Regions from separate parts of the Paenibacillus stellifer genome, predicted to be linked through region 3. Evidence: predicted binding sites of a transcription regulator. Region 3 holds the regulator's gene; each other region holds the start of a gene.
The links. Region 3 encodes Rex, which represses fermentation and respiration genes when NADH is low (regulators of the CRP and FNR family bind a similar motif). Its sites were predicted from a motif close to TTGTGAAATATTTCACAA; they were not measured.
Positions count from the first base shown of each region.

Region 1: PSTEL_RS01170 (DUF438 domain-containing protein) is a predicted target of Rex. The motif match lies at 1,753-1,770, and genes of this name have one in related genera.
Region 2: PSTEL_RS20560 (DUF1858 domain-containing protein) is a predicted target of Rex. The motif match lies at 2,317-2,334, and genes of this name have one in related genera.
Region 4: PSTEL_RS25690 (cytochrome ubiquinol oxidase subunit I) is a predicted target of Rex. The motif match lies at 2,749-2,766, and genes of this name have one in related genera.

Region 1 covers NZ_CP009286.1:211,568-215,780, forward strand. Annotated here, with positions in the region: gene PSTEL_RS01155 (ABC transporter substrate-binding protein) at 1-7, opposite strand, end outside; gene PSTEL_RS01160 (hypothetical protein) at 164-352, shown strand; gene PSTEL_RS01165 (LacI family DNA-binding transcriptional regulator) at 564-1,568, shown strand; gene PSTEL_RS01170 (DUF438 domain-containing protein) at 1,892-3,151, shown strand; gene PSTEL_RS01175 (ROK family glucokinase) at 3,286-4,213, shown strand, end outside.
Region 2 covers NZ_CP009286.1:4,464,226-4,468,438, reverse strand. Annotated here, with positions in the region: gene PSTEL_RS20570 (LacI family DNA-binding transcriptional regulator) at 1-637, shown strand, start outside; gene PSTEL_RS20565 (MFS transporter) at 904-2,178, shown strand; gene PSTEL_RS20560 (DUF1858 domain-containing protein) at 2,427-2,654, shown strand; gene PSTEL_RS20555 (DUF438 domain-containing protein) at 2,680-3,942, shown strand; gene PSTEL_RS20550 (protein kinase family protein) at 4,184-4,213, shown strand, end outside.
Region 3 covers NZ_CP009286.1:3,595,470-3,599,682, forward strand. Annotated here, with positions in the region: gene PSTEL_RS16595 (hypothetical protein) at 1-99, opposite strand, end outside; gene PSTEL_RS16600 (cell wall elongation regulator TseB-like domain-containing protein) at 362-880, opposite strand; gene PSTEL_RS16605 (amidohydrolase) at 947-2,248, opposite strand; gene PSTEL_RS16610 (redox-sensing transcriptional repressor Rex) at 2,238-2,888, opposite strand; gene dinG (ATP-dependent DNA helicase DinG) at 3,231-4,213, opposite strand, start outside.
Region 4 covers NZ_CP009286.1:5,615,216-5,619,428, forward strand. Annotated here, with positions in the region: gene PSTEL_RS25680 (ABC transporter ATP-binding protein/permease) at 1-276, opposite strand, end outside; gene cydB (cytochrome d ubiquinol oxidase subunit II) at 276-1,295, opposite strand; gene PSTEL_RS25690 (cytochrome ubiquinol oxidase subunit I) at 1,300-2,688, opposite strand; gene PSTEL_RS25695 (cold-shock protein) at 2,922-3,152, opposite strand; gene PSTEL_RS25700 (cold-shock protein) at 3,452-3,652, opposite strand; gene PSTEL_RS25705 (S1C family serine protease) at 3,940-4,213, opposite strand, start outside.

The sequences.
Region 1 (4,213 bases), 2.3 Mb from region 3:
CGAGCATTCAATCGACCTCCTTTATGTTCTTCGGCAAGCTCCGTTCTTAAAAAGGTGAAGGTGTTGGATTGAATTATACCCTTTTTATCCCTTTTCTGATAGCTACAATAAAAGTAACACAGGAACGTTACCTTCCTGATCAAACAAGAGAGGCGGGATAGTGATGGATCATCCGACAATAGCCGAGATGCTGCTGGAGAAGGAGAGGGGAGAGCTTGAACGCTTGGCGGGGGGATATTGGAAGCGCTGTGGGGCGATTTCGATTCCCAAGCCTCTGAATAGAACTCCCCTTTCCCTTTTGACCATCCATATGAAAAAAATCGGCAGGCTGCCCTTTCGTAAAGCGCGGTAAATGCATCTCTCACAATGGAACGGCTCCATCCGGGCAGGACGGGGCTTTTTTGTTTTTCAAAGGCCGCATCCGCATATTGACTGGTAGCATCTGGATTACAGGCAGTGTGTGGGTAATAGGTGGGAGGACAGTGGAGCTGCCGTGAAAAAGGGCGGTGCATATGATATCCTAATGAGGATGGACAAACCCGGATAATAAGGAAGGTAAGCCTATGGCAGCCACCATTAAGGATATCGCCAAGCTGGCCAACGTGTCTCATACAACCGTATCCAGAGCGCTCAATAACAGCCCGCTGATTAAGGAGAATACGAGACAACGCATTGCTGAAATTGCGGCCCAACTGAATTATACGCCGAATTATAACGCGAAGAGTCTTGTCATGCAGCGCTCTTACACCATCGGTCTGTTTTTTACAAGCATTGCAAAAGGCACCTCGCCCAGCTTCTTCTCCGATACGTTCAGGGGGGTCAACCGGGTGGTCGACGTCGACTACAACCTGTCCGTGCGGGGCATAGACGATTACCAGGATTATTCCCCCGTTCACAGCAAGCGGTTCGACGGCATCATTCTCATGAGCCAGAGCGAAGCCGATAATGAATTTATGCATCACGTGCTTCAGCATGAAATTCCGCTGGTTGTGCTGAACCGCGTTATTGACGACAGCTCCATTGTGAACATTGTTTCGAATGACCGGGAGGGCGCGTACAGCGCAGGGGCGTATCTGATCGAGTGCGGCCATCGCGATATCGCCCTTATTGAAGGAGTGGAGGGCTTCAAGTCGACCGTCGAACGTCGGGAAGGCTTCCACCGCGCCCTGATTGATCATGATATCCCGGTGCAGGCAGATTATATCGTCCGCGGCAATTACGATATGCAGAGCGGCTATCAGGCTATGACGCAGCTGATGTCTTTAAGCAACCCGCCAACGGCCGTATTTTGTTCCAATGATGATATGGCGGTAGGCGCAATGAATTGTGTGTTCGAATGCGGTCTTCAAGTGCCGGGCGATGTCTCCATCGTCGGCTTTGACGACAGCGGCTTCTCGAGCTTTACCAATCCGTCGCTCACGACGGTGAAGCGGCCGATCGAGACCATCAGCGAGCAGGGCGCGCGCAAGCTGCTTAAGCTGATAAAGGAGCCGACGGAGATTGGAGAGCGAATTCTGATCAATACAGAGCTGATTATCCGAAAATCGGCGGCTCCGCTGATAAAATGAGCATACGGTGATGATCCCGCTCGCCTGCCTGAACGGCGTCGACACGGTGGCCGAGTCCATTCGGCGCGACAAGGCGGGACCGTTCGTCAATCCCCTTACCTTATTCCTGCCTAATATATGAAGAAATAATTCCAACCTGCCTGGAATTATGATTAACCGCCTGTTGCGGCAAATCCCCCTGCTCATGTGACGCTTCTCATAAAGCATCTTATCCCATCATGATACAATGAGAATTATTCTCAGTTACGCATTGAAAAATTCGGCTCACTTGCTGGCATTCTGGCAGAGGACGGAAGCCAAATCGGGTTAAGGGGGAGAAAAGGATGTATCGGTATTTAAACGGAGTCGAAGCGGGAGCATCAAGGGAGGCCCGCAGAGGGCTGTTGAAAGAAGTGGTCGATGAGCTGCGGGCCGGCAAATCAGCGGCGGACGTACAGGATCGATTTGAGCAGGCGGTAAGAGGGGTGCATGTATCCGAGATCGCGGCCATGGAAAATGAGCTGATTACCGAAGAAGGCGTGCCTGCCCAGGATATCAGGCGTCTGTGCGCTGTACACGAGGCCGTATTTCAGGGAACGGTACAGGAAATCCACCGATTCTCAATCCCCGAAGAGCTGCCGGGACATCCGGTGCATACCTTTAAAAGGGAGAACCGGGATATCGAGCGGCTTGTCAATTTCAAGCTGAAGCTGCATGCCGGTAAATTCCTGAAGCAGGACTCCGCCGCCAACGTCCAGAAGCTGCTTAACGATCTGTCTCTTGTATCGGAGATTGACAGACATTACAGCCGCAAGGAAATTCTGCTGTTTCCCTATATACGGAAGTATCAGGCTTACGGGAAATCCAGCATGATGTGGGGCATCGACGATCATATCCGCGGCCTGATCAAGGAAGCGAGAGCGATGCTGATGCCTTACCGGGGCAACCCGGCGGAGACGGGGAACGCTATTTACCGTCTTATCCGCGAAATTAATGACATGATCCGGGAAGAAGAACAGGTGCTGCTCCCCGCAGCACTGGAGAAGCTGACGGAGAAGGACTGGGCAGGTATAGCCAGAGACAGCGGAGCGATCGGCTATTGCCTGTCGGAACCGGAAGAAGTATGGAATCCGGATTTTCCGGAAGATCATTCCTGCGAGCCTCCGGAAGAAAACCCTTCTGCTGCCGGGCAGCAGGAAGGCGACACCGGTGAAAGGCTGCCTGCCGAGAAGCTGGAATTGATTCTGAAGCATTTGCCGGGGGGGCTGACATTCATTGACCCGGATGGCAGCATTGTATTAACGAGTGGGCTTGGAAAATGCGAGTATGCCCATGCGGCTGGACCGGAGACTCTGTTCACGGACGACCCAAAAGGCATAGACGATCTGGCCGTGCGAAAGCTGCTCAAAGAGTTCCAGTCCGGCCTTAAGGACAGCGGCGACTTCTGGATTCACACATCCGACCAGTTCGTTCATATCCGTTATGCCGCCGTGCGTGATGATTCGGGCCGGTATGCGGGAGCGCTGCAATTCAGCCAGGATATCGCGCCGCTGCGGGGTGCTGGCAGCCGAAAGCGCGTTCCAGATCGGTCCGAATCCTTCTAATATCCGAATATTTGGCTATATGGCGGCACACCCGGCCCGGGTGTGCCGCCTTTCCTTGACCGCGGGAAGGGCTTCTATTATAGTGATTAACGTGGGATTTACTATTTTGCTAAAGAAAAAGGTGGCTTGTTTACATGTCGGAAAATATCTACGTAGGCGTGGATTTGGGCGGAACCGCAATCAAGGTGGGCATCTGCAACAGCGAGGGCCATTTATTGCATACTTTTGAGGGGCCTACAGGAACCTCGGACGGTGTCGATACCGTCATTGACAACATCGCGAAATACGTGCGTCAAATTGTTGCTGAATCCCCGTACGAGTGGGATCAGCTTGTCGGTGTTGGGGCGGGAGTAGCCGGCTTCACGAATATTCGCGAAGGCATTATCGTTCTTGCGCCTAACATAGGTTTTCGGGATGTGCCGATCCGTGCCATTCTGGAGGATCGCTTGAACAAGCCGGTCAAAATAGACAATGACGCCAACGTGGCGGCGCTTGGGGAAGCATGGAGCGGTGCGGGCAGAGGCATCGAGAACTGCGTGTGCTATACGCTCGGAACCGGCGTCGGCGGCGGCATCATCATTAATGGCAAGATTTATCAGGGATTCTCCGGCCTGGCCGGCGAGCTTGGCCATATTTCCGTCGTTCCCGATCTGGAAGCCATCCAGTGCGGCTGCGGCAAAAAGGGCTGCCTGGAGACCGTATCCTCCGCAACCGGCATTATTCGCATGGCCAATGATGCAGTTGCCCGTGGAGACCGGACCTCTCTGTCTACGGTGGAGAAGATCGCGGCCAAGGAAGTGTTCGACGCCGCCAAGGAAGGCGACGAGGTTGCGATCCGCATCGTGAACCGCGCTGCTTACTACATCGGGAAGTCAATGGCTGCCGTTGCGGCTGTGCTGAATCCTGAAGTGTTCATCGTTGGTGGAGGCGTGTCCAAAGCTGGCGAGTTCCTGTTCGAGGAGATCCGCCGTGTATATGCGCAGTTCACTCCCGAGCCGCTTCAGAAAGACGTTAAGATTGTAGCCGCCCAGCTCGGCAATGACGCCGGAATTGTGGGCGCGG
Region 2 (4,213 bases), 870 kb from region 3:
CTCCATCCTGACCCCAATGCTGGCGCAAGAGCTTAACGAACGGAGTTTTCCTTACATCGTTATTGGAGAGCTTCCGGGAGTCCGGCCCTTGAGATGGGTCGATATCGACAATCGCAGCGGAGCCGCGATTCTGACGCAGCATCTGCTCGCCCAAGGGTACCGGAACCCGGCGTTTATCGGCGGTGAAGAGTGCGACCCGCTGTTCGGAGCGAGAGTGGCGGGATTCCGGGATGCGCTGCCGCATACGTCATTGCCGCCTGTGCTTCCCGGCTACTCGAACGAGGCCAACGGGCGCAGGCTTACTTGTGAGCTGCTCTCCCTCAGCCAAGCTCCGGATTCGATTGTGTGCATGAGCAACCTTGTGGCTTTCGGTGCGCTTCAGGAGCTCGGCGAGCGGGGGATCTCAATACCGGAAAATATCGGAATCGCCACCTTTGACAATAGACCGCTTGCTCCATATACGACGCCCCCGTTGACCTGTCTTGATATGGACACGTTCGCGCTGGGAGCGGCGGCAGGGGACATGCTGATGGCACAGATTAACGAGCCGAATGCCATTCAGGCGGAGGAGCACCGCTGGGTGGAGCCGAAGCTGGTTGTCCGCCAGTCCACTGCATTAATGAAAGGAATTGATTAAGCCCAAGACTAATGTTAATCGCTGTCTGTTCATTTCGAAAAAGTCCGTTTACAATAGAAATAATTTACAACGGAGGTGCTTGATTATGTTAAAAGTCCGTCAGCAAAGCGGAGTTAGTAAGTTATCTTATTCACAGCTTGGAAACGCAAAAATAGGTGATGAAGCGGCAGCGCGGTCCGGACAGCTTGGCTGATTAGAGATATTCATTTAATCATTCGACACTATTGTCAAAGGTCCGCCTGCCAAGACAGAGAGGCGGAATATAGATGCAGCATTCGCATGGAGCGGCCCGGGTATATACCCGAATGAAGTTTTTGACTTCCCTGGCGGGAAGCACGATGTTTACAACCTATACGATTTATTATGTCAAAGAGCTCGGGTTTACCCCCCTTCAGCTCATGCTGATCGGGACGGTTCTGGAGCTTACGGTGCTGATTTTTGAAGGAATTACGGGCGTTGTTGCCGATACCTACGGACGCAGACGGTCGGTTATTATCGGCATGTTCATTCTCGGCGGAGGCTTCACCCTTGAAGGAACCGCCGTCTGGCTGTCCTCCGGGTCTGTCATGCTTCCGGCTTTTGGCATTATTCTGGCGGCCCAGCTGCTGTTCGGGATAGGCTGGACGTTCATCAGCGGAGCAGATACGGCCTGGATCGTGGACGAAGTCGGTGAGCAGGGGGCTGGCGGGCTCTTCATGAGCGCTCAGAAAATAACTCTCGCCGCTTCCCTCGCCGGCATAGGCATCAGTGTCGGTCTGTCAACGCTGATGCCCAATCTGCCTTACCTGGCCGGCGGGATGATGTATTGGATTCTTGGCGTCTATCTGCTCGCCAGGATGCAAGAGACGGGCTTCGTTCCGCGAACCGAAGGCCGGAGAGAATCGCCAATCCGCGAGATGCGGAAGGCCTGGCAGGACGGCGCAGCCGTGGTGCGCCGCAGCCCGCTGCTGATTGCCATGGTGCTGATAACCGTCTTCACGGGCGCCGCCTCGGAAGGGTATGACCGGCTGTGGGAAGCCTATATGATGAACGGCATCGGCTTTCCGGCGGGGCCGATTTCGCCGGCGCTCTGGTTCGGCATCTTCAGCGCAGCCGCCACGCTGCTCGGGATGGCGGCCGTTCATGCCGCTGAGCGCAGAATCAACATGAACAGCGGGCGTACGCTCTCGCTCAGCTTATTGCTGCTGACGGCGATCCGCGCGCTTGGCATTTTAGGACTTGCGCTGTCGCCATCGTTCGGCGGCGCGGCTGCAGCGGTGCTGATGGTCAGCATCGCTTCTGCGGTGGCCGAGCCGGTGTACGCCACCTGGCTCAACCGGAATCTGGAGAGCCGCACACGGGCGACCGTCTTGTCGATGGTCAGCCAGGCCGATGCCTTCGGGCAGAGCGCGGGAGGTCCGGCGGTCGGCTGGATCGGAAGCCGGTTCTCCATTCGGGCTTCGCTGCTGGCGGCGGGCGTGCTGCTGTTTCCCGTACTCGGCGTATTCGGCCGGGGGATCAAGGACGCCGGAGACGACGCCTTGAACCGGAAGGCGGGCTGATCCCCGGGCAGCGAGCTGCAAGAGGATAGCAACACGAGACTAAATTCAGATGCCTCCAAGAGAAAATTGCTTTGCCCAGAAGAGAGGGCGGCGATCTTGGAGGCTTTTTTTGCGTGACGAATAATTAAAATTTAAACTTTGTGATTGCAATCACAATCCGGGATGAATGCCCGTGCTACTCTGTTGTTGAGAATAGTTATCAGTTGATTGGGATCAAGGATTAGAGACGGCAAGGGAGCGTGGGAATCATGGACAAAACGATGCGCATGGATGAAACGGTGTATGACCTGGCCACCCGCTGGCCGGAAACGGTGGATATCATGGTTGAGCTGGGCTTCAAGGATATCGCCAAGCCGGGCATGCTGCAGACAGCAGGACGGTTCATGACGCTGGAGAAGGGAATCAAGCTGAAGCGGATGGATGCGGACACCGTCAAGGAGGCATTCCGGAGCCGCGGGTTCAGCATTTTAGCATAGAAAACTAGAGAAGGAGTGTGTAATCATGAGCGAACTCATTAACAACCGCGAGGCGCAAGCGCCGGAGCGCAGCGAACGCCAGCAGATGCTGATGGACATCATCAAGGAGCTGCATGCGGGCAAGGATGTAGAAGAGGTCAAAGCGCGCTTCCAGGAAGCGACCCTCAATGTGTCGGTGTCGGAAATTTCGGAGCTGGAGCATGCACTGATGACCGAGGAAGGCATTCCGGTATCTGAAGTTCAGCGTCTGTGCTCCGTCCATACGGCCGTGTTCAAGGGCTCGATCGAGGAGATTCACCGTTCGTCGAAACCCGAGGAACAGCCCGGTCATCCCGTGCATACGTTCAAACAGGAGAACCGGGAGCTGGAGAAGCTGACGGGCTTCACTCTGGAGCTGCACAAGGACAAGTTCGCCAAGGATGACAGTCCGGCGGCAATCTACAAGCTGCTGGAGGATTTGAATCTTCTGATGGACATCGACAAGCATTACAGCCGCAAGGAGAATCTCCTCTTTCCTTATCTTGAAAAATACGGCGTGTACGGTCCGACAAAGGTCATGTGGGGCGTCGACGACGGTATCCGGAGCATGATCAAGGAAGCCAAGGCGCTGCTGTCCGCTTATGAGGGCGGGCGGGAAGAAGTTCTGAACGCGCTGGAGCTGATCATCAAGGAAGTTAACGAGATGATCTTTAAGGAAGAAAATATTTTGCTGCCGATGGCGCTGGAGAAGCTGACCGAGGACGAATGGGTCAAAATCGCCGGGGAGAGCGAGAGCATCGGCTTCTGCCTGACCGCGCCGGAGAAGGAGTGGATTCCGGAACGCGCGCCGGAGCCGACGGTGGCTGCGGATTCGGAAGCCGGCGGTGGAGCCGAAGCGCCTCAGGGCTTCATCCGCTTTGAGACGGGAATCGTGTCCGTACAGCAGCTTGAGCTGATCATGAACCATCTCCCGGTCGATCTTACCTTCATCGACGAGAACGATGTGGTCCGGTATTTCTCTCACGGCAAGGAGCGGATCTTCGCCCGTACAAAAGCAGTAATCGGCCGCACCGTGCAGAACTGCCATCCGCCGCAAAGCGTGCATGTGGTGGAGAAGCTGCTGGAAGACTTCAAATCCGGACGCAAGGATGCCGAAGACTTCTGGATTCAAATCAAGGATAAATTCGTCTACATCCGCTATTTCGCCATCCGGGACGAAGAGGGGCGTTACATGGGAACTCTGGAGTTTACGCAAAATATCGCGCCGATCCGGGCCCTGGAAGGCCAGAAGCGCATTATGTCGGAGTAACCGTGTCAAAAAGAAGTACCGGCCGGCCGCTATGCGAGCGATGGGAATCGCTTGCGGGCGGCCTTTTGCGTGCTCCGGGAAGGGAACTCTGTGCTGCGGATATTTTTCAGGCAGATTGTCTCTAGCCCAAAAGGTGAACGCCCGTTTCGTTACGCGCTTAGGATTCGGAGCTTATCTGTAACCGGCCGGGCTTTCGGCGCATATGCTGATGCAGGGCGCCTAAAGCAAAGGAGACATGACCATGCAGAACCAAATCACCAAAATACTGGAG
Region 3 (4,213 bases):
CTCCTGGACGGCGAACTCCCGATACAGGAACCAGCCGCCGAACAGGACGGCAGCAGTCAGCACTGCGGTCAGCAGTACAGGCATTAGACGAAGTTTCAAACAGCGTCCTCCTCTCTGAGATACAACGAACGAATCCTTATACCTGTCGTCATGTCGTCATTATGTGACCGACATTTTTTGTCGCGCCTTAATACATCTAGTAGTATATCATAGGAGTATATACGAGGACGATTGATTTGTGAATAATATTTAAAATTTTACCTTCTATTTTCTGCCTATTGTATTCTCAAAATCTAAGGAAAACCCAAAAAACCTTCAGGCCGCAAGCGGCTTGAAGGTTTTAATTTGAGCAGAGTAATGGTCAACGACTGGGCAAGGAGTAGCCTTCACCAATCTGCTGTCCGTCCGAGAACCGATAGAACCGGTAATAATACTTGTCATTCTCTTTGCAAAAAAGCTGCCAGACATACTCTCCGTTATACGCGCCGGCAAGCAGACGTTTGATTTGAACGCCGGGAATTGAGGACTCGATCAGCTGCCTCATCTTCTTCTCGGAGACGCCTTTGGAGACCTCCTGGGCGTATACGCCGTTCTGTCCGCCGGCCGGCTTGCCATCCTCTGTGAAACGCACCCAGACCATCATATCCGTTCCGGATGCATTCTTGCCGCTGACGACCCAGTAGATGGAGTTCGCGTCCCACACCGATTTCCGGACACTATCAATCTCTGTCAGCCCCGCTGCGCTGTCTGCGGCAGCTTCGGCCGCGCTACGCTCATTCCATTGATCCCTCAGTACGTAGGCGAAGAATTGATAGAGGGCGAACAGAAAGAGCACGGCCAGAAAGATCCCGTACAGAATCCATTTTCTCCTAGTTCTCAACTTGCTGTTCTCCTTCTGTGAGGTTTAGGTTCCCGTCGTTACCAGACAGGCATAGACAAGCACAGGCTACCTTTTGAGCAGTCCCTCAAATGCTTCCTGCGCCTTGCGGCGGACTTCTTCCTCATCCAGCGTCAGGCAGAGGCCGTGCTTCACAACCTGCTTGCCATCTACCCATACATGCTCGACGTCCTTGGCGCTTGCCGAGTATACGGCATGTGATACCAGATCCGTATGCGGCAGCAGATGCGGCTGGTCAATATCCAGGGCGATAAAATCCGCCTTCATTCCGGGCGCAAGCTTGCCTATCTGATCCAGGAAGATAGACTTCGCTCCATACTCTGTAGCCATACGCAGAGCTTCACTCGCAGGCACAGCCGTCGGATCGCCGGAGACCCCTTTATGAATCAAGGCAGCCAGACGCATTTCCTCGAACATATCCAGATTATTGTTGCTCGCTGGACCGTCCGTTCCCAAGGAAACCGTAACGCCCGCCTTAAGGAGCTCGGGAACCCGCGCGACTCCACTCGCCAGTTTCAGATTGCTTCCCGGATTGTGGGAGACGCCGACCTGATAACGGGCCAGAATTTCAATCTCCTCGTCATTCAGATGCACCCCATGCGCCACCAGTGACGGCCGGGTGAACATGCCGAGCTTCTCCAGATGAGCGACGGGACGCAGCCCGAAATCCGCCTCATTCTGCTCCACTTCACGGCGGGTCTCCGACATGTGGGTATGCAGAGGAAGGTCCAAATCATGCGCGGCCTGAACGAATTTCTCGAAGAAATCAGGCGGACAAGTATACGGGGAGTGCGGCGATATCATCGCTGTAATCCGTCCCCCTGCGCTTCCGTGATAATCTTTGGCAAAGGCAACGGCTTCCGCCAGCTTCTGACGCTGCACCTCTTCCGGGCACAGTCCAATGACGCCGCGCATCAGCACGGCGCGAATGCCGGATTTCTCCGCCACCTCGGCCACCCGGTCCATATGATCGTACATATCAAGGAAGGTGGTCGTGCCGCCTTTCAGCATTTCCAGTACGGACAGCGCGCTTCCCCAGTAGACGTCATCTCCGGTGAATTTCGCTTCCATTGGCCACATTTTCTCCTGCAGCCAGATTTGCAGTGCGAGGTCGTCCCCATAACCGCGAAGCAGCGACATCGCCGCATGACCATGTGTATTGACCAAGCCGGGCATGAACAGCAGCCGGCTGCCATCGAATGTCTCCACGCCCTCGGGAACAGCATTCAATGCTTCTCCTATGTATGTGATTACCCCATTCTCCACGATCATATCTCCGCCAATCACGGCGGGCTTATCATCTCCGGGCACGACAAATTTGCCGCCGCGGACGATCCACTTATCGCTCATCCTGTTCTTCGTCCTTTCCGTCATGCAGATAATAGGCAAGGCTCTGCAGATCTGTTGTAAAATCGGCTGCGTGCACACGAACCTCTTGCGGGGTCTTCAGGATGACCGGAGCGAAATTAAGGATGGCTTCGATACCTGATTCAATCAGTATATTGGCCACATTCTGCGCTTCCTGGTCCGGCACGGTAATGATGCCAATCCGGATGCCCTGTTCGCGTACGGTCTTGGACAGCTCTTCCATCGGCTGCACGGTCAGCGTATTGATTTTGGTTCCGACCTTCGGCGGGTAGGAATCGAAGACAGCCGTAATTTTCATCGTGTCTTTCAAATAGGCGTTATAGTTGGACAGCGCGTGGCCGAGGTTACCGGCTCCGACCAGAGCAACATTGATCGGCTGGTCCAGCTTGAGAATATGACGGATTTTCTCGATCAGATAAGCTACATCATAACCGATGCCTTTTCTTCCGAAATCTCCGAAATAGGCAAGATCCTTGCGAATCTGGGCAGGGTTCAAATCCAGACGCTGGCCCAATTCCTGAGAAGAGACTGTGGAGATTTCGCGCCGGTGCAGGTCGTTCAGAAAGCGCAGGTATACAGGCAGCCTGCGTACAACGGCCTCTGATATTTTGTCCGATTTCATGAGTTCTCCTCCTAATCGATATCGGTGCCTTTCATCCCAAAACCTCTCAAAGTCCAGCCTTAGGCTATTACGTCAAGAGCCCGCAGGGCCACCTGCACCTCGTTCAGGACCTCCGTTCAAATGGCGATTGGACGAAGGCAGACGAAGCTTCGGCGGGTTTTGGGTGACAAGGACCGCTTGCATCCCTGACGGGACACTTTAAATATACGGGATCTGCTGCAATTACATGAACAGAAGACATTCCCGGAAATAGGGTTAATCGTAATAATATCAGCCATGACCAGCCGGTCTGACTTCAGGACGACTAAGAACTACGATCCGTCACTCAGCTTCCGCAGGTTATTAGGATACACCGTCCTGATGAAGCCATTCTGCGATGCGCGGGACCATCTGTTTGGTCGTCATATGCTCCATTTTGGGACCCGGGAGCGAATACAGGAAGTATTTGCCGTAATAAGACTCGATGACCCTGGTATCATATACGATGACGATCCCCCTGTCCTGCGCGGTCCGGACAAGCCGGCCAAAGCCCTGCTTGAAGCGGATCACCGCTTGAGGCACGGAGAGCTTCATGAACGGATTCTTCTTCTGGGCTTGAAGCAGCTCGGCCTTGGCCTCCGCTAGCGGATGGCTCGGGGGCTGAAACGGCAGCCTGACAATCGCCAGGCAGGTCAACGCATCGCCCGGTATGTCGACGCCTTCCCAGAAGCTGCTCGTTCCCAGCAGGACGGAAGCAGCTTTCTCCTGAAACCTTCTCAGAAGCTTGCTCCGGCTGCCGCCCTCCACGCCCTGTCCGAGCACGGAAATATCCTGGGCTGCAAGAGCTTCCTTGAGCGGCTCATACACCTGGCGAAGCATTTTGTAGGACGTGAACAGCACCAGCATCCTTCCCTGCGTCGTCACGGCGGCTTCCGCCAGCGACTGGACAAGCATATCGACGAATTTGGCGTCGCCCACGGTCCCCTTCACGCTCGGGAAGTCCCTTGGAATGACCAGCAGCGCCTGATCCCTGTACTTGAACGGAGAAGGCAGCTGCACGGTCTTGAGCCGTTCCTGCTCCTGGGCTTCGTTGAGTCCGAGGCTGTCGATCATGTACTGGAACGACTTGTCGACGGAGAGCGTCGCCGAGGTGAGCACCGCGCTTTTTTTCTTGTCGAAGAACAGGTCCTTCAGCTGAGCGCTGACATCTACCGGCACGGCATACAGATGCAGCGATTTGTTGCGGTAATTTCCGTTCGCCTCAAGCCAATATACTACATTCTCGTCGTTCATTCCCATAAAAAACCGCACCTGCTCCCGGATTTCGGCCAAATCCTTTAAGAGTC
Region 4 (4,213 bases), 2.0 Mb from region 3:
CATCCTCCGGCGCATGTCGCCGCTAGTCTTCTCCGCGAACCGGTAGGCCAGCCCGCTCATGAGCTGTCCGCACGCATGGCGGACCAGAAACGCAAGAAGGAACAACAGCGCAGTGCCCCATTGTTCCTTCAGCGGATCGCCCGCGAACAGCGCGGAGATGACTTCCGCGAGCGACTTCGCCAGCAGAAGGATGGATAAGCTTTGCACCAGGGTCAGGAAGCCTACCGCCAGAAAGACTGGCTTGACTCCTTTATACCCAAGCAAATTTTTATCCATTAATATTCCAGAGTCTCCTTGTCGCTAAGCCGTTTGTGGAAGATGAAGTAGCTCCAGATCTGATAGCCCAGCACGAACGGAAGCAGCGTGAGCGCCACAATCGTCATGACCTTGAGCGAGTAATGGCCGGAAGCCGAATTTGTGATTGTCAGGTTGAACGCCTCGCCGAGCGAGCTCACCATAACCCGCGGGAACAGGCCCACGAAGACGGAGATTACCGAGAGGCCAAGCACCGCGCCCGTCATGCCGAAGGCCCAGCCGTCGCGCTTCTTCTTGCAGAAGTAACCGGACAGCACGAACGCCACAATGCCAAGCAAGACAATCGCCCACAGCAGGATTCCGCGAACTTCAAAAATATCGGTCTCGAAGTACGTCATGATGACGAATGCCAGCAGCAGTGCGCCTGTCGGCAGCAGCAGCACCTGCGCCCGCTTGCGCGCCCGGTCCTGCAGCTCGCCGAAGGTGCGCAGCGCCGTAAAGAGCAGGCCGTGCACATTGCAGAGCAGAATAACGGTCAAGCCGGCAAGAACCGTGTAGACATTGACGATATCGCCGAAGAAGGAGGCATGCATCTGCATATCGCCGTCAATCGGCAGCCCTTTGATGAAGCTCGCGAACACGATGGCCAGCAGGAAAGGCGGCAGGAAGCTGCCGATCAGAATGGACAGGTCCCAGGTTTTTCTCCAGCCCGCCGACTGTGCCTTGCCTCTGTATTCGAAGGCGACGCCGCGCAGAATCAGGCCGAACAGAGCAAATACGAACGGCACGTAGAAGCCGCTGAACAGCGTCGCGTACCAGTTGGGGAACGCCGCGAACATTGCGCCCGCCCCGGTGATCAGCCATACTTCGTTGGCATCCCAGAAAGGGCCGATCGAGTTGATCATGACCCGCCGCTGCTTCTCATTGGCCGGCAGCAGCTGAGACTGCATGCCGACTCCGAAGTCGAAGCCTTCTAGGAAGAAAAATCCGACGAAGAGTACCGCGATCAGCACAAACCATAGTTCATTAAGTGAGAGCATGGTATCACTCCTTCGTATTATAAGGATCTGTCGAATGCTCCGACTCCTCGTCGACGCCATTCGGTCCCTTTTTGATTACCTTGACGAACAGATAGATCAGCACGATAAGCAGTGCGGCGTATGCGGTATTAAAAGTAATGAGCGAGAACAGCACCTGCCCGGATGTAATATTCGGCGAGACGCTCTTGTCGGTCGTCAAGAGGCCGAATACGGTCCAAGGCTGACGCCCGAATTCGGTCATCGTCCAGCCTGCGGTGTTGGCGATCGGCGGCAGCAGCAGACCGGTAAGGCAGATCCGCATAAACTTCGTGTTCGGCTGATCCATTTTTTTGCGCCACATCAAATATATTGCCCACAGCGTAATGAAAATCATGGCCATACCGGCCGCAATCATAATCCGGAAGCTCCAGAACGTTGTGCGGACCGGCGGAATATAGTCTCCGGGACCATAAGCTTGCTCATATTCGCTTTGCAGCGTGTTCATCCCTTTGACCGAACCCGAGAACTTGCTGTAAGACAGGAAGCTGAGGACGTACGGAACCTTGAGCTCATGACTGCTCATTTTGTTCTCTGGGTCAATGCTGGCCACAACAGTCCATGGCGCAGGGTCGGCGCTGTCCTCCCAAAGTCCTTCGGACGCGGCCATCTTCATCGGCTGTGTCTTGACCAGATACTGAGCCTGCCAGTGTCCGGCAAAGGCAACGCCGATGGAGGAGATAACACCAACAATCACTGCAATTTGGAAGGAACGCTTAAAGAAGTCCGTATCCTGCTTCTTCAGCAGCTTGAATGCGCTGATGCCGATGATCAGAAACGCACCGGTGGCGAAAGCGCCGAGCACCGTATGCGGGAACTCTACCAGAACCTGGCCGTTCGTGATCAGGGAGAGGAAATCGTTCATTTCCGCCCGCCCGTTGTTAATCGTATAACCTACCGGATGCTGCATGAAGGAATTCGCAGCCAGAATCCAGAACGCGGACAGCGTTGTGCCGATGGCTACGAACCAGATGGAGAGCAGGTGGATTTTCTTCGAGACCTTCTCCCAGCCGAAGATCCAGATCCCGATGAACGTCGATTCCAGAAAGAACGCTAGCAGCGCTTCAATCGCCAGCGGCGCTCCGAAGATATCTCCGACAAATCGGGAATAATCCGACCAGTTCATGCCGAACTGGAATTCCTGAAGAATACCGGTAACCACGCCAATAGCGAAATTGACCAGGAACAGCTTGCCCCAGAATTTCGCCATCCGTTTGTATACCTCGTCCCCTTTGCGCACATACATGGTCTCCATGATCGCGATGATGAATGATAATCCGATCGTGACAGGCACAAAGAAAAAGTGAAAAATCGTTGTCGACGCAAACTGCATGCGCGACAGCATTAGAACGTCCATGGTTTCCCTTCCTTCCCCCCGTTTAATTGCTTTTATTCTGTCAAAATTTAAAGCGATAGATTGTGATATATGTCACACATCAACAGGCTTTTTATCGGTTAAAATCAATAAATTTGTGACATTGATCACAAAAGATATAGAAAAAAGCAAAAAAAATAAGACGGTTTTCCGTCTTTTGTCTTTTTATCTCTATTGGCATTCTATTTCTCTATAGCGAGGAACAAGATGTTCGTTTAGGAAATGGAGATTCCTTTTTTCAGCGACTTCAGATCGCCGTTTGAATTGTACAGCTGGGGAAGCATTTTTGTTCCCTGCTCCATCGGAGCCTGGCATAAAGGGCAGGTCGGCGCAGCTTCAAACGTGAAGTTGTCTCTCATCCATCCGTTGCAATCATCGTTCGTGCAGGACCATACGGCCGTCATCTCTTCCGGTATCTCTTCCATGGGCTTCTTCCGGTAGTTCATTGCCGTTCCCTCCCTTTCTCTCGCTAAATTGCTTGGGCAAAAGGTTAGACGCATGCATCTATAGGATCAAAGCGGCACCATACACCCGCTCTCCTATCCGCAGAAAGAAACCGCTCCATCCTGATGGACAGTGCAGCCAATACATTCTTATATCCAAGGATAAACGCCTGGCGGCGCCTTGCAGACGACGGACGTTTACCGCGAAATAGAAAGCCAAGTATAAGGTGATGTTCAAGCATTCCTACATTTTTAAAAAAAGGCCGCCCCGACTTTATGACAAGCGGGACGGCTGGGGTGATTTACAGTTTTACAACGTTCTCAGCTTGCGGTCCGCGGTTGCCTTGAACAACGTTGAATTCAACTTGTTGACCTTCGTCCAGCGTTTTGAAGCCTTCGCCGACGATTGCGCTGAAGTGTACGAATACGTCGCTTCCGCCTTCAACTTCGATGAAGCCAAAGCCTTTTTCTGCGTTGAACCATTTAACTGTACCTGTTTGCATTGTGTATAGCCTCCAAAAGAGAAATTAACATGTTATTTTTGTCTTTGAACAAAGAAAAAATTCACACATTGAAAAAGGCTTTCCGCCAATCCGACAACCCTTTTCAATGTGAAAATTCGGGTTCGAGCATAACATATGATTTAGATCATAGTAACACATCACAGCCCTAAAGGCAAGCTGAGTTAAGGCTCAGCACCTCTCGCAACAAGCCGCTCACCCTCATTCATCAAGGGCTGCGGCCTGTCTTGAAAGGAATGCCTTATCATTATATCCGGGATCTTCCGGAATTATTCCTCCGGTTTCTGCTCCAGCTTCACGGTAATCTCTTTCTCGACCCCGTCCCGGTAGAACGTGATGACAAGGGAGTCGCCAACCTTCGTGTCGTCGTACAGGTATTTGCGCAGGCTGATGGTCGAATCGATCGTCTGGCCGTTGAACTTCGTGATTACGTCGTTCAGCTTGAGTCCCGCTTCCTTCGCCGGGCCTACGACATCGAGAACGACTACCCCTTCGGTTACACTGCTCGGCAGGTTGAGCGACTTGCGCTGGTTCTCGTCGAGC